Regions from separate parts of the Thiorhodovibrio frisius genome, predicted to be linked through region 1. Evidence: predicted binding sites of a transcription regulator. Region 1 holds the regulator's gene; each other region holds the start of a gene.
The links. Region 1 encodes sigma-54, which starts transcription at its own class of promoters, with help from an activator protein. Its sites were predicted from a motif close to TGGCANGNTNCNTGCTT; they were not measured.
Positions count from the first base shown of each region.

Region 2: nifH (nitrogenase iron protein) is a predicted target of sigma-54. The motif match lies at 2,569-2,585, and genes of this name have one in related genera.
Region 3: nifL (nitrogen fixation negative regulator NifL) is a predicted target of sigma-54. The motif match lies at 3,171-3,187, and genes of this name have one in related genera.

Region 1 covers NZ_CP121471.1:5,049,614-5,055,011, reverse strand. Annotated here, with positions in the region: gene lptC (LPS export ABC transporter periplasmic protein LptC) at 1-525, shown strand, start outside; gene lptA (lipopolysaccharide transport periplasmic protein LptA) at 518-1,054, shown strand; gene lptB (LPS export ABC transporter ATP-binding protein) at 1,051-1,803, shown strand; gene Thiofri_RS23030 (RNA polymerase factor sigma-54) at 1,945-3,453, shown strand; gene hpf (ribosome hibernation-promoting factor, HPF/YfiA family) at 3,565-3,930, shown strand; gene ptsN (PTS IIA-like nitrogen regulatory protein PtsN) at 4,057-4,533, shown strand; gene hprK (HPr(Ser) kinase/phosphatase) at 4,530-5,398, shown strand, end outside.
Region 2 covers NZ_CP121471.1:1,008,784-1,014,181, reverse strand. Annotated here, with positions in the region: gene nifD (nitrogenase molybdenum-iron protein alpha chain) at 41-1,525, opposite strand; gene nifH (nitrogenase iron protein) at 1,622-2,509, opposite strand; gene Thiofri_RS04890 (Gfo/Idh/MocA family protein) at 2,846-3,919, opposite strand; gene Thiofri_RS04885 (PilZ domain-containing protein) at 4,514-4,930, shown strand; gene Thiofri_RS04880 (BsuBI/PstI family type II restriction endonuclease) at 5,009-5,398, opposite strand, start outside.
Region 3 covers NZ_CP121471.1:805,883-811,280, reverse strand. Annotated here, with positions in the region: gene nifA (nif-specific transcriptional activator NifA) at 1-1,285, opposite strand, end outside; gene nifL (nitrogen fixation negative regulator NifL) at 1,320-3,065, opposite strand; gene rsxA (electron transport complex subunit RsxA) at 3,540-4,115, shown strand; gene rsxB (electron transport complex subunit RsxB) at 4,112-4,702, shown strand; gene rsxC (electron transport complex subunit RsxC) at 4,702-5,398, shown strand, end outside.

The DNA.
Region 1 (5,398 bases):
CCGGCCTCGCCCGCTGGTTTGCAAGACGGCCGGCGTCCCGACTATGTCGTCGACGGTGTGCGCGCGCTGGAACTCGATATTCATGGACAGCCCGCCCGTCGACTTAGGGCCGAACAATTGCGTCATTACCCGGATGACGACAGTAACGAACTCGACCAGCCTCGCCTGCGGCTTTACGATGACCAGGCTCCGCCCTGGCATATCCGCTCCGAGCGCGGCTGGATCTCCGCCGGGAATGAGCGAATCGTGCTGAGTGGTGAAGTCCGTGCACGACGCGCCGCCGCGTCCGACCAGGAGGCCATCGCATTCGCGACCAGCTGGATCGAGGTCTTTCCGGATGATGAGCGCGCCGAAACTGATCGTTTCATCGAACTCGACCGCGGGGCAGACCGCATGACCGCCATTGACGGCATGCGCTTCTGGTACAGTGAGCCGATGCGCGGCGAGTTTGTTGGACGCGTGCGTTCCAGATTGGTAACAAGCGAGACGCCAGCCCCGCCACCCGCCGACCAACGTCATGACTGAATCGATTGCTGCCATGAGACTCAAGCATATTCCTGGCCCCAGCCTGGCCCTGACCCTGCTCTGTCTGACAATACTGACTGGCGCACCGGTCTTCGCGCTCGACAGCGACCAGGAGCAGCCGCTGTTTATCGAAGCCGATGCCGTCGAATTCGACGACAATACCGCGCAAAGCTGGTACTTCGGTAATGTCGATATTCAGCAGGGCACCCTGCGCATTCTTGCCGACCAGGTCGAAGTCCAGCACCGTGAAAACCGCCAGCCGCGCATTATTATTGCTGTGGGCGATCCGGCACGCTACCGACAGATACCCGAGGGCGAGACCGAACCGGTTTTGGGGCGATCGCAACGAATGGAATACGATGCGGATCGCGACGAAATCACCTTGATTGATCGCGCCGTGTTGATCCAAGGTCAGGATCGCTTTGCCAATGACCGCATCGTATACAATCGCACCACCGCGCGCGTCACCGCCGGCGCCAATGCGCAGGGCAACGAGCGCGTCAAAATCACCATCACGCCAAAGGAATGACTCCCGGTTCGCACACTCAGGCCGCTCTGGCCTTGCAGGCCGAAGGTCTGGCCAAGAGCTATCGCCGTCGCAGGGTTGTCGATGGTGTTGATATCACCGTCAGGGCTGGTGAAGTTGTCGGTTTGCTCGGTCCCAACGGTGCCGGCAAGACCACCAGCTTCTACATGATCGTCGGTCTGGTGAGCGCTGATTCCGGGCGCATTTTGCTTGCCGGCGAGGATGTCACCCTCGCGCCCATGCACGCACGCGCCCGGCGCGGCCTGAGCTACCTGGCCCAGGAGCCATCCATCTTCCGCAAGCTGAGCGCAACAAACAACCTGATGGCGGTGCTCGAAACCCGCCCAGAACTCGACGACCACCAGCGCCGCCAGTATTGCGAGGCGCTGCTCGATGAGCTTGGCATTGCGCATATCGCCCAATCTCTGGCTCTCAGTTTGTCGGGAGGCGAGCGCCGCCGCCTGGAAATTGCCCGCGCACTTGCCGTCGAGCCGAAAGTCATGTTGCTTGACGAGCCCTTTGCCGGGGTCGACCCGATCGCAGTGGTCGACATTAAAAAAATTATCACCCATTTGAGCGAGCGCGGTATTGGCGTGCTGGTCACCGATCATAACGTGCGAGAAACCCTCGATATTTGTGATCGCGCCTACATCATCAGCGATGGGCAGGTGATTGCCGAAGGTGAGCCCTCGGCCTTGCTCAGCAACACCCAGGTGCGCGCGGTCTATCTTGGCGAGCATTTCCGGCTTTGACGCTCGGCTTTGCGTCGACTTGGCAAAGATCAGCTACAATCAAATTTGCCCTATGCAAATTTCATTCATTGTCCAAGCATCTGTCTATGCCCATCCCGCCGGAGTCCCGCTGCCCGCAGCAGTTCCGTTGAAGGCGTCGCGATGAAGCAGACCATTCAACTGCGCCTCGGCCAGCAGCTGACGATGACGCCGCAGCTGCAGCAAGCGATTAAGCTGCTGCAGCTCTCGACCCTGGATCTCCAGCAGGAAATCCAGCAGGCGCTTGAGTCCAACCTGATGCTCGAGAACGCCGATGACGACCTGCCGGAGCCAGGCACCCGCGAAGACCGCCTGAATCAGGATGAGGCCAGCGCGCAGCGTCTCGAAGAGGCGCGACTCGATAGCTCGTTGCGCCCCGAGCGCGACGGCATGCCCGACGAGTTGCCCACCGACAGCGAATGGACCGACACTTTCGCCGATACCTCCGACAGCTACGCGCCAAGCAGCGGTGCCCAATCCGGTGCTCAATCTGGCAGCCAGTCCGGCGACAGCAATGATTTCGACCTCTTCGCCCAGCGCTCGCGCCCGCAGACGCTGCATGACTACATCGACTGGCAGCTCAACCTGACCCGTTTCGGCGCGCGCGACCAAGCCGTTGCCGAGGCGCTGATCGACGCCATTGACGCCGACGGCTACCTGCATCTGGACCTGAGCGAATTGCCCGCGATTCTGAACGACCCGGAACTTGAGCCGGACGAGATTGAAGCCGTGCTCCATCGCATCCAGAGCTTCGATCCGCCGGGTCTCGCGGCACGCGACCTGCGCGAATGCCTGATCCTGCAACTGCGTCAGCTGACCGATCACCAGCCGCGACGCGACCATGCCCTGAGCATCTGCGAGCACCATTTCGATGCTCTGGGGCGCAACGATCTGGACGCCATGCGCCGTGGCACCAAGCTCAGCGACGATGACTTGGGCCAGGCACTGACGCTGATCCGCTCCCTGAACCCGCGCCCAGGGTCGGCCGTGACCGAGGTGCAACCGGAATACATCAAGCCCGACGTGCTGGTGCGCCGTCGCCACGGCCGCTGGACAGTGGAGCTTAACCCGGATACCACGCCGCGAATTCGCGTCAACGAGAGTTACAGGCAGCTCATTCGGCGTGCCGATAAGGCCGCCGACAATCAGTGCCTGAAATCCCATCTGCAAGAGGCGCAGTGGTTTATCAAAAGCCTGCTGAGTCGCAATGACACCGTGCTGCGGGTAGCGACCAAAATTGTCGAGCTGCAGCAGGACTTTTTCGATTTTGGCGAAGAGGCCATGCGCCCGCTGGTGCTGCGCGACATCGCCGAGACGCTGGAGCTGCATGAATCCACCGTCTCGCGCGTGACAACGCAGAAATACATGCACACCCCCAGGGGCACCTTCGAGTTCAAATATTTCTTTTCAAGTCACGTCAACACCACTTCAGGGGGTGAGTGTTCATCGACCGCCATCCGCGCCTTTATCCGCAAACTGGTCGCCGCAGAGACGCCTAATAAGCCTCTGAGTGACAACAAAATTGCCGAGGTTCTGTCGGATCAGGGCATCAAGGTGGCACGACGAACAGTCGCCAAATACCGCGAAGCCATGGGCATCCCGCCCTCGAACGAGCGCAAGCGGCTCGCATGACGCCAGAGGTTTTCATTACAGAGGGTTTTCATACCAGGGTTCTTTTGTGATGAAATTCCCCAGTCATTGCACCGGCCATCGCCGCGTTCGACCATTCAGGAGTCATAACCTATGCAAATCAAGCTCACCGGGCATCATGTCGACATTACCGAACCACTCAAAGACTATGTCGATAGTAAATTTTCCCGCCTGGAGCGCCATTTCGACCATGTCATCAACGCCAACGTCATCCTGAGTGTCGAGAAGCTCCGCCAGAAGGCGGAAGCCACCCTGCTCGTCAATGGCGCCAACGTTCATGCCGATGCGACGCACGAGGACATGTACGCCGCCATTGACGGGCTGATCGATAAGCTCGACCGTCAGGTGCTCAAGTACAAGGAAAAGCGCCAAAGTCATCGCGCGCCCGGTGCCAAAGTGGCCAGCGCCGAACTTGCCGCTACCGACGAGGCAGCATCGGAAGCGCTTGAGGAGGACTGAGGTCAAACGCATTGCTTGACCCGTTGTCCAAATAACGAACCTACCGACATCCTTCACTGATGACCCATACCGGAGCCGGTCATGCTGGCTCCGGTTTTTGTTTCGTCCACCGGAGAGCCAGCGCACATGTTTCCCCCGCAACTTATCGTCGAGCACCGGGTGCTCGCCGGGGCCAGCATCAGCAGTAAGAAGCGGCTGCTTGAAACCTTGGCCGAGCTGTTGGTTGGCGAGCAGCCCCAGCTCAGCCGCGAGGCGGTATTCGACCGCCTGCTCGAGCGCGAACGCCTCGGCAGCACCGGCCTCGGTCATGGCGTGGCGCTGCCCCATGCGCGCGTGGCGGAGATCACGGACGCCATTGGCGCTTTCATCCAGATCGCCGAGCCCGTCCCCTTCGATGCCATCGACGACCAACCGATTGACCTGGCCTTTGCGCTACTGGTGCCTGAGGGCGCCAACGAGACCCATCTGCAACTATTGGCCAAGCTGGCGGAACTCTTCAACCAGGATCATCTCCGACAGCGCCTGCGCAGCGCCGAGAGCCCACAGGCACTGCTCGACATTCTCACCCAGGCATCTCTGTCGGCATCCAACGGAGTCGCGTGAAAGCTATCGACTCCCTGCAGCGACTTGTCGACAGCCTGAGCAAGCCGCTCAAGCTGCGCTGGGTGCTTGAGCCTCCGCCAGAGCCCATTCCTCTCACTAATCCGCCCCAATCACCGCGCCAGCGGTTGGTGGGCTCCATGAACTGCATCCGCCCGAACCGGGTGCAAATTATCGGCCCGGCCGAATCCGCCTACTTAGGCGATCTGCACCCGGACGCCCGCGCCGACATGATGACGCGGGTTTTTACCGCCCAACCCATTGCGGTCATCTTCTCTGACGGGCTGGAACCTGACCCGGAATTTCGCGCACTTGCAGAGCGGGAACAGACGCCCCTGCTGGGCTCGGGCCTGAACGACCAGGACCTTGTCGAGCACCTGCAACATGTGCTGACCTACGCCTTTGCTGAGCGCATCACCTTGCATGGCGTCTTTCTCGAGGTGCTTGGCATGGGCGTGCTGCTGGTCGGCGACCCCGGCATCGGCAAGAGTGAACTGGCGCTTGAGCTGATCGCGCGCGGCCACCGACTGATCGCCGATGACGCGCCTGAATTCGCTCGGGTTGCGCCGGAGATCATTGAGGGACGCTGCCCGCCCCTGCTGCGCGATTTTCTCGAAGTGCGCGGCCTTGGTGTGCTCAATATTCGCGCCATGTTCGGCGAGAGCGCAGTGCGCGAGACAGACCACCTGAAACTGGTCATCAGCATGCGGATCTACAACAGCAGCGAACTGGCCGGCGTCGACCGCCTGCTCGGCAGCCTGTCCGCGCGCACCATTCTCGGCATCGCAGTGCCGGAAATCACCATTCCAGTGGCACCCGGGCGCAATCTCGCGGTGTTGCTCGAGACCGCCGTGCGCAGTCAAATTCT
Region 2 (5,398 bases), 1.4 Mb from region 1:
GCTGCTGGTTATCCAGCCTCACCGTCGCGGCCCAGCTGGTTCAGGCGCTAGCTGCCAGTTTGACCGGCTGGTCCTCAGCCGTTTGCAGCCAGGGTGCCTGCATGCGACTCCAGCAGGGATTATTTACTGTCATATCCATATCGCGGGCAAAGATGGCAAAGCCGTCATAGCCGTGATAAGGGCCAGAGTAATCCCAGGAGTGCATCTGCCGGAAGGGAACACCCATCTTCTGGAAGATGTACTTTTCCTTGATGCCAGAGCCGATCAGATCGGGCTTCAGCCGCTTGACAAACTCCTCCAGCTCATAGCCGGTGACATCGTCATAGAGCAGCGTCGCGTTGCCCATTTCCTTCATGGTCCGGTCATAATCATCGTTATGAGCGAACTCATAGCCGGAACCGATAACTTCCATGCCTAGGTCTTCATAGGCGCCGATGATGTGACGCGGGCGCAGACCACCGACGTAGAGCATGACCTTCTTGCCTTCGAGCCGTGGTTTGTACTTGGCAACGACAGCGTCGTACTCAGCCTGGTATTTCGCGATGACCTTCTCAGCATTGGCTTGAATGGTCTCATCAAAACGTGCGGCAATGGCGCGCAGGGACTCGGCGATTTTGGTTGGCCCAAACAGGTTGTATTCCATCCAGGGAATCCCGTACTTTTCTTCCATGTGACGGGTAATATAGTTAATCGACCGATAACAATGCACCAGGTTGAGCTTGACCTTTGAGGTCAGCTCCATTTCTGGCAAGGTACCATCGCCCGACCACATGGCTACCACGCGCAGACCCATTTCCTCGAGCAGAATGCGTGAGGACCAGGCATCACCACCGATGTTGTAATCACCCAGAATGGCCACATCGTAAGGCGTGGTCTCAAAGCTGTTATCGCCATCACGATTCGACAGCACCCAATCGCGCAGCGCGTCGTTGGCAATGTGATGGCCAAGAGACTGCGACACCCCGCGGAAGCCCTCGCAGCGCACCGGAACAACCGGTTTTTCCAGCTCCTTGGTCTTTTTCTTGGACACCGCCTCAATGTCATCGCCAATCAGGCCAATTGGGCACTCAGACTGCACGGAGATGCCTTTAACCAAGGGGAAAAGCTCATTGATCTCATCGATCAGTTTATCGAGCTTCTTATCGCCACCGAAGACGATGTCCTTCTCCTGAAAGTCGGAGGTGAAATTCATGGTGCCGAAGGTATCCACGCCGGTATGGCCGACGTAATAATTCCGCCGTCCAGCGCGTGAATACTGGCCGCAGCCGACCGGTCCGTGCGAAATATGCACCATATCCTTGACCGGCCCCCAAACCACGCCGCGCGAGCCGGCGTAGGCGCAGCCACGCACGGTCATCACGCCAGGCTGGGACTTGCGGTTTGAAGTAATGCACTTCTTGGACTGTTCGACGCTTTGATCATTGGCGGCCAGATGCTTGGCGCGATCTTTCTTGGCCTTCTCGGGATAGACTTCCAGGACTTCCTGAATCAGGGCCTGGGTCTCTTCTTGGGTCATCTTTGCCATGTGGGCGATCCTCTAAACGGCGCCGCCGCTCATTCGCGGACAGACGCGCGGTCAGACTGGGACTAGGGGTTTGTTGACGATCCTGAACCAGAAGGCTTAGGCCGCAACAGCTTGCTCATCAGCGGCGGTCTTGCCGACAATGCTCTCGTCTTCTTCTTCGAGGATGCCGAACTTCATCAGCAGGTCTTCAAGCTCATCCATCGAGATCGGGGTCGGGACAACAAACATCTTGTTGTCGATGACCTTCTGCGCCAGTGTGCGGTACTCATCAGCCTGCTTGGCCTTGGGGTCGTACTCAATGACCGTCATGCGCCGAATCTCAGCGCGCTGCACCACGTTATCGCGCGGCACGAAATGGATCATTTGGGTACCGAGCTGACGGGCTAGCTCAATGATCAGCTCGTCTTCGCGCGCGGTGTTACGGCTATTGCAGATCAGCCCAGCCAGACGCACGCTGCCGGATTTCGCATACTTGCAGATGCCCTTGGCAATGTTGTTGGCGGCGTACATGGCCATCATCTCGCCGGAGCAGACGATGTAGATCTCCTGCGCCTTGTTTTCGCGAATGGGCATGGCGAAACCACCACAGACCACGTCGCCGAGCACGTCGTAGAAAACGAAGTCCAGATCGTCTTCATAGGCGCCTTCCTCTTCGAGGAAGTTGATCGCGGTAATAACGCCACGGCCGGCACAGCCCACACCAGGCTCAGGGCCACCGGACTCAACACACTTGATGCCGCCATAACCAGTCGCCATTACATCCTCAAGCTCCAGATCCTCGACCGAGCCAGCGTCAGCCGCCATCTGCATGATGGTGTCCTGCGCCTTGGAGTGCAGGATCAGACGCGTGGAGTCGGCCTTGGGATCGCAGCCAACGATCATCACCTTTTTACCGATTTCGGCCAGACCGGCGACCAGATTTTGTGTGGTCGTGGACTTACCGATACCACCCTTGCCGTAGATAGCACATTGACGTAATGCCATGAAAGTTCTCCCAGTTGGTCGCCCCTTGGGGCGGTTATTCGACAGAGTCAACTGGGTATAAGCAACTGGTGTGCCAGTCAGGAATATCCGCTTAAACGGTTGATTGGATAGGCCATCAGTCAGTCAGACATGAAGACGACAGCCCGTCGCAGAGCCGACAAAGCCGCAGTGGCTGTGCGGATAACGACATCGGGATGGGAAAACAGAGACAGGGATACAGAGACAGAAGACAGAGGGGAAAGATCGACAATAAGGAGATGGAGAAAAGCGGCTCGGGAGGAAACGCGGCCGACGGTTGGGGCCGCAATGCGCGGCTCCTGTCGCCGCTCATGGCCCTCAGCGGCTCGGCACCCGCAAGTCCGTCGGCACCTCAGCCGGCGCCACCGGCGCGCCACCCTGGCGATGACTGACATGCGCGGCCAGTGCGATAGCCAACGCCTCGCGCCCGTCGCGAATGCCACAGGCCGACTCGGCACGCCCCTCAACCGCCGCGATCAGATTCTCCGCCGCCGAGCGCCAGGTGTTAAAGGGCGCAGGTTCAGGAAATTCCGCTTCGCAGAGCTCCATAAAACCGGCAAAGTGCATGGAGCTGCCCGGCAACCACAGCTGGCGCTGGTCGTTGCCGAGCCGAATCATGCCGCGACTGCCGAGCAACTCGAACTCGAAGCGAAAATAGCCCTTGTCGCGCCCCTGCACCGTGGCGCGCACCCCGTCGGGAAACTCGATCACCACCAGACCGCCGAGGTCCTCGACAATGTCTTGCCCATCGAAGCGATAGCCGCTCTGCTCGGCAAGGCCGGAGTCATCATCCAGCCAGGCGCGCACCGCCGTCGGCTCCCCGCACCACAGCCGCAGCACGTCAAAGGCATGGGTGCCGGTGTGCAGCAGGTTGCTTGCAAAATGCACATTCACGGACTCAAACGCGCCGATGCGCCCCGCGGCAAGCCAATCCCGCACCGTCGCATAGGCCGGCGACCAACGCCGGGTGAAGGCAACAATCATCTGGGTCCCGGATGCATCCAAGGCACGCGCCATCCTGTCGGCCTCTTCCAGCGAGGTGGCCATGGCTTTTTCGCACCAGATGCCGCGCACGCCCCCCTCGGTCGCCGCCAACACCATCTCGCAGCGCTCGGTGGCATAAGCGCAGATGCTCAGTAACTCCGGCCGCTCCTGCTCCAGCATCTCCTGGTAATCATCATACAGAGGCACCTCCGGGAAGAATTCGGCAAAGGCTGCGCGACGCTCCGGGTCCGTGTCGCAGGCACCGACCAGTTCCACATCATCACGTTCCAGCCAGGCACCCAGATGCGTACAAGGCTTGGTGCGCAAAGGGTCGCGCTCCAGCAGCCAAGCCACCCGGCCAAGACCGATGAGTGCGAGACGATATGCCTTGGTCCGACTCTCGGTCATAGGCCGCAACCCCTAAAGGGTTCACCAATCGCCAAAAGATACGGCCTTGCCAGCACGCAGAGGCCACTCGATTCGCCGAGGCGGCATTTAACGGAATTTTTTACGATTTCTCTTTGCCAGATAAACACTCATGTACCCATCGCGATATCAGATCGGCTTCGCGGACATGTTCCCGCCTCCCCCTTGTCCGGAGAGCCGACATGTCTTCCGAACGTGGCTGCAAGAGTTGGTCCAGCTTCCGCGCGCTTAGTGATGCCCAACTCTGCACGCGAAAACGCCCTTCGAGCGTCTGGTGCTGGCGGTGCGCGACGACACCGACCCGGACCACAACCGGAAAACTGATCAAATTTTTTGAAAAGCCTTACAGATCAATGTTTCCAGTTGAATCATACCCGCAGAAGGCACGAGACCCAACGTGACTACAGCGGATTTTTGTGACCGCTCTTGCGGAGTTCTGTCTATAATCTGACACTAGAGCTAGTGCGAAATACTCGAGCACAAGGTTACCGCCAATCCTGCGCTTGTTGCTCGGCCGTGTTGCCCGCTCGCACTTAAGTCGTTGGGCATGGTGAAGGTGCAGCGAGGATTGAGACGATGACAGTCCGTGCGATAACTGATGAACTGACCGAAGCGATTAAGACCCTCGATCCTCAGCAGAAGAAGAAGTTGCTGGCAATCGTGAAACAATGGCGGCTCGGGCACCAGCGTCACTATGATCGCTTTGAGCAAGAATCTGCCGACGTAGCCGTTGCCTGCAATGGCCGAATCTGCCTAGGTCAGGCAAAGAACATCAGTGCAAGCGGCATTTTCATCACAATCGATCACAATTTTTTCCCCCCGTCTGATATCGTCGATCTTGTCTTTTCCCTACCAGGTGTCGACCAACCATTCAAACTCAAAGGCCGTATCGTTCGCCTCACCGAGGATGGCATAGCCGTCGAGTTCGTCAAGGTAACACCGTCTATCGCTCGAACTTTGGATAGCACACTTCGCATCCCTAAAGCCCTCTGACTCTATTGGTAGTAACGGGAGATCGCTAGAAGCGCAATACATCCGAATGATGAGCCCGTCGACCATAGAAATTAATAGTTAGGGCGAACTGTATGGCCCAAGAAATCGCTCGCCGTTGAAATGGATCAGATGTGACGGTGCATCCGCCACCCACACTTCGGTTTCCCATGCGATTTCAGCCAGGTAGCGTCCCATGATCGCCCGATTTGGGAACGCGGTGACATAGACGAGCCCGGCCGTTGAGCTGGCAAACAGGTCTGCAAGCTCGGCGTGCCGCTTGCCATCGACTGGCCCATGACTGGTAACGGACTCCACCAGTACCAACCAATTTTTCGTGGCATAGTGGAGCACCACGTCCGGCATCTTGCCATGCGAATCCACATCGACACCCAACTCTGCCAACAGAGCTGCGTCAAAGTAGCCCCACTTGTCGCCCGTGTCTCCGGCATAAACCAGCACGCTGCCCGG
Region 3 (5,398 bases), 1.2 Mb from region 1:
CCAGTTCGCGCACATTGCCGGGCCAGTCGTGGCGCATCAGAGCGCGCACGGCGGAATCGGTGATTTCCAGCTCCCGACCCTGGGTCTTGGCGATCTTGGCGACCAGGAAGCGCGCCAGGTCCGGGATGTCCTCGATGCGCTCGCTCAGAGCTGGCATGTAGATGGGCATCACGTTCAGGCGATAATAGAGGTCTTCGCGGAACTGGCCCTCGCGGACTTCTTGCTCAAGATTGCGATTGGTCGCGGCGATGACCCGCACGTCAACCTTGAGGGTGCGATTGCCACCGACGCGCTCGAACTCGCCTTCCTGCAAGACGCGCAGCAGCTTGGCCTGGAAGACGGCGCTGATTTCGCCGATTTCGTCCAGAAACAGCGTCCCGCCATCGGCCTGCTCGAAGCGGCCCTTGCGCAAACCGCTGGCGCCGGTGAAAGCCCCTTTTTCATGGCCGAAGAGTTCAGACTCCAACAGGCTATCCGGCAGCGCAGCGCAGTTGAGCTTGACGAAGGTGCCACGCGCGCGCGGGGAGTTGTAGTGAATCGCGCTGGCAATCAGTTCCTTGCCGGTGCCGGACTCACCGCGAATCAGTACCGTGGTATTCCACTTGGCCACCTGGCGCACTTGGTCAAACACCACGCGCATACGCTGGGTGTGGCCAATAATGTTCTCGAAACCATGGGCGCCCTTGAGATGCCGACGCAGCTTGTCGCGTTCCTCGCGCAGGGCGCTTTGCTCCGCGGCTACCGTGCGCGCCAGCCGCACCGCTTGGCCAATGAGATTAGCGACCATTTCCAAAAAACGCGCGCGCTCCTCGAGCAGACCATCGCGATCTGGCGGTTGCACGGCCAGCACCCCGATGGCGCCTTCCTCGCCTAAGCGAATAGGCACACCAATGAATGGCAGATCGCGGTCGTAGAGATTGAGCCGATCAAGAAAGCGCGGTTCGTCGCCGACGCGCGGCAGGATCCAGGGCTCATCGGCTTCCAGAATACGCCCAATCACCCCCTCCCCTGGGCGATAGCGGATAGTCTCGAAAGGCTCGGCAACCTCGTCATGGATGGCGCTCAGCATCAGCTCGCCGCTGTCCTCATCCATCAGGCAGACGATGCCGCGTTCCAACCCGCCGCGCTCGTGCAAGGTCTTGAGCAGCGCGCGCAGGGTCTGGTGCAGGTCGAGCGAGCGGCTCAGCACCCGGCTGACCTCAAACAGGGTCTCGAGCTGGGACTCAAGCTGGGTCAAGCGGGCACGCGCGCCCGGCTCGCTGCCGTTCGCATCGGTCTGCTTCATGCTCTGCATCCTGGTGTCCACCACGATCGCGCTGTTACTCCTGTGACGGGGCGTGACTCAGCACCAACTTGATCCGACAGCCGTCCTGAAAGGCGTCGTCGATCTCAATGGTACCGCCATGCTGGTTGACAATTTCCTGCGCCAGCGCGAGCCCCATACCGGCCCGTCCGCGCCGGCGCCGCCAACCGACGAAGAAGGGCTCGAACGCCTTGAGCCGATCAGCCGCTGGCAGGCCAGGGCCATTGTCCTGAATGACCACCTCGACCGAGTCGTCGAGCGTGCGCGTGGCCAGGCGCAGTTCGCGCTGCGCGCAGCGGCTTTCATGCAGGGCTTGCAGGGCATTGTCAATCAGATATTTGAACAGGGAACGCAACTGGTTGCGATGTCCAGACAGCTCCGGCAGTTGCATGGCCGGCTGCCAGTCGATCACCACACCAGCGGCCAGCAGCCGGTCAGTTTCCAGCTCCAGCACATGGCGCAGCAGTTCGTTGATATTGACCATCACGCCCGCCTCCGGCGCCTCGTTCGGCAAGGCTGCGTGCAGGGTGGCCAGCGCTCGTTCGCTGGCGGCGCTGATCTGGCGCAATTGTTCGATGAACAGCCCCATTTCGCCGTCGCGATCACCAAACATAGTGGTGGCGGCGCGAATCAAATTCAGCGGCTGTTCGATCTGATAACTCGCTGCGGCCAACGCCTCGCGTACTCCTTCTGATAGTTGCTGCTCGGCCAGGCGCGCGCGCAGATGCTCGAGATGGGCCCGGTCGATTTCGCGCCGACGCGCAGTGACATCGTTGGCCAACAACAGCAACCGATGCTCGCCTTCATCGGCTGCACCGAAGTAGCCGCGCACGCTGGCGTCGGATTCGTTCACTGCTACGCCAGAGCAGGAAAACCAGCGCGGTGCACTGCTGCCGGGGAGCATCAGGCTGATTTCAACGTCCTTGAAACCATCGCCGTGCAACACCCGCTCGAGCGGATCAAAGCCGGCCTGCTCAATCAAGGCCCGGCGCAGCTCTGCGACCGGCTCTTCACCGCGCAGATCGCCGAGGAGCTTTTTGTATTCCATGTTATCGAGCACCACTCGCCCTTCGGCATTGAGCAGCGCGACCAGCACCGGGGCGGCATTCAGCACGGCTTCGCTGCGGATCTTCTGCGCGCGCAGATCGGCTTCCAGGCGATGCTCACGGGTCACATCGCGGTGCATGCCAAGAAAAAACCGAATGCGCCCGCCAGCATCGAGCACGGGGGAGATAATCAGCTCAGCAAGATAATCGCCACCATCCCGGGTGCGATTGACCAAAATGCCTTTCCAGGTGTTTTTGCTCTGGATGGTGCGCCACAGTTGCTGGTAGATGCTGCTCGGCGTGGCATTGCTTGAAAGGATGGACTGATTGCGACCGATGAGTTGGTCGCGACTGTAACCGGTGAGCTGCTCGAAGGCGGCATTCACATAAAGAATATCGGCCTTGTCGTCGGTGATGGAAATGGCCACCGGCGCCTGCTCGACGGTCTCGAAATACACCCGCGGCGGCAGGGGCGCGCCCGGATCGCCCGCCATCAGCGTCAGCACGCGCAGCACTTCGGGCGGGGTGCCGACCGGCGGGGTGGCGAGAAACTGGGCCAAGGCGTTCAAGGCCTGCTGCTCTTCTGCCGTTGGTGGCCGAATGCTAGACCCGACATCCGTTCCTGCGCCCGATGCGGAATCGGCCCCACCATGGGCGCCGACATCGGACCCGACATCAGGTCTAACCTCTGCTTCGGCGAATCTTGATCCAGCCACGAGTGAATTCCTCCAGCATCTGTGCGCCTTGGCTGAGCCCTGTTGACCGGCTCCCGACCGACCGCAAAGTGGCCAGCCTGCCTCTATGAAGATAGCAACAGCATAAAGCAGAACTCGCGCCAGCGTCGATCCGCCATGCTGGATAGCTGCGCCGCTCGTGGGTGAAGACCAAACTCAGCTTGAGCCGCCTGGTTCATGCCACCCCAAAACAGAAATCAGGACCAATTCCGGACTTCGCAATCTCGACACGCGCGAGGATAAGGGCCAGCTTGTCGGAAAGGCAACAAAGACAGGGCTGCCCCCGAGATACCTGTGACGTCCGCGACAAGCCGGGCAACCTGCCAGGCGCTGCAAAAGCCTGCCAGCCGCCCACGACAAGGCTCACAGGCGATTGGCACCGGCTTTGCTTAATCATGCAGACCTGCTGCGTCGGCCCGCCCGACAGACCACCACTGCCTTTTAGTCTTGATTGCCATGTCCGATGCTCTGCTGCTGATTCTTGGCACCGCGCTGGTCAATAACGTGGTGCTGGTGAAATTCTTAGGCTTATGTCCCTTCATGGGCGTGTCGAACAAGCTCGACAGCGCCTTGGGCATGGGCCTGGCCACCACCTTTGTGCTGACCCTGACCGGGGCGGCGAGCTGGCTGCTGGAGCACTGGCTGCTACAGCCTTTGGGCATCGGTTTTTTGCGCATTCTGACCTTCATCCTGGCCATCGCCGCCGTGGTGCAGTTTACCGAAATGGCGGTGCGCAAAATCTCCCCCGCGCTTTACCAGGTGCTGGGCATCTTTCTGCCGCTGATCACCACCAACTGCGCGGTGCTCGGCGTAGCGCTGCTCAATGTGCAGGAGGAGCACGGCTTTAGCGAAAGCCTGCTCTACGGCTTTGGCTCAGCGCTCGGCTTCACCCTGGTGATGGTGCTCTTTGCGGGGTTGCGCGAGCGCCTGGCGCTGGCCCAAGTACCGGACGCTTTTGCAGGCTCGCCCATTGCATTTGTCGTGGCCGGGCTGCTGTCACTGGCCTTCATGGGCTTCGCGGGGCTGGCATGATCAGCGCCATCCTCAGTCTGACCGCACTCGGCCTGGCCCTGGGCACCCTGCTCGGGATCGCTGATCGCTTTCTGCGCGTGCCGGCCAACCCGTTGGAGGCAGAAATCGAGGCCCTACTGCCAGGCTCGCAGTGCGGTCAGTGTGGTTATCCTGGCTGTGCGCCGGCGGCTGCGGCACTAGCGGCTGGCGAGGCCGCAGTCACCTGCTGCCCACCGGGCGGGCGGGCACTGGCCGAGGCACTGGCCGAGAAGCTGGGCGTGACTCTCGATGCCTCGGCGGTAGCCGAGCAAGTGCCCATGGTGGCCTTCATTCATGAGCGCTCCTGCATCGGCTGCACCAAGTGCCTGAAACGCTGCCCGACCGATGCCATTCTGGGGGCCAAGGACATGATTCACGCCGTCTTTGCCGATGCTTGCACCGGTTGCGAGCTGTGCTTTGCCGACTGCCCGACCGAGTGCATCGAAATGCGCCCGGTTGGCTACACGCCCCAGACCTGGTACTGGCCACTGCCGCAAGCCAATTCCAACGCAGGCAAGGCAAGCGCGCCGATCATGGTCACACTCAATGCTGATGGGGTGGCACTCTGATGCGCCTGTTCAGCATTCGCGGCGGGGTTCATCCGCAGGATCAGAAAAGCCTGTCAGCCGAGCGCCCGATTGAGCCGCTTCCCTTACCACAGTTGCTCCACCTGCCTTTGCAGCAGCATATCGGCGCCGCCGCCAACCCCATGGTCGAGCGCCGCCAGCAGGTTGCCAAGGGTGAGCTAATCGCCCGCGCCCAAGGGCCGGTCTCTGCGCCCATTCATGCGCCAACCTCGGGGCGTATCGCCGGCATCGGGCTTTATCCGGCCAATCATCCCTCGGGATTGTCGGTACGCACCATCTCCTTGCAGCCAGACGGCGAGGAGCGCTGGGTTGAAGGACTCGAAGGCGTGGCTGATCCCTTCGCGCTCGAGCCTGAAGAAATCGCCCGACGCGTCGCCGCCGCCGGCGTGGTCGGCTTGGGCGGGGCCACTTTTCCGGCAGCGGTCAAGCTCAATCTGCGCAACCGCTATGAGCTGCACAGGCTGGTAATCAATGGCGCCGAATGCGAGCCTTATCTAACCTGTGATGATCGGCTGATGCGCGAGCAGGCCGCTGCTATTGTCGATGGCGCGCGCATCATGGCCTATGCGCTGGGTGTCGCGCGCATCATCATCGCGATTGAAAACAACAAGCCCCAGGCACAGCAGGCGATGCTAAACACCGCAGTCGGGCATGGCGGTCTCGAAATCGTCGGCCTGC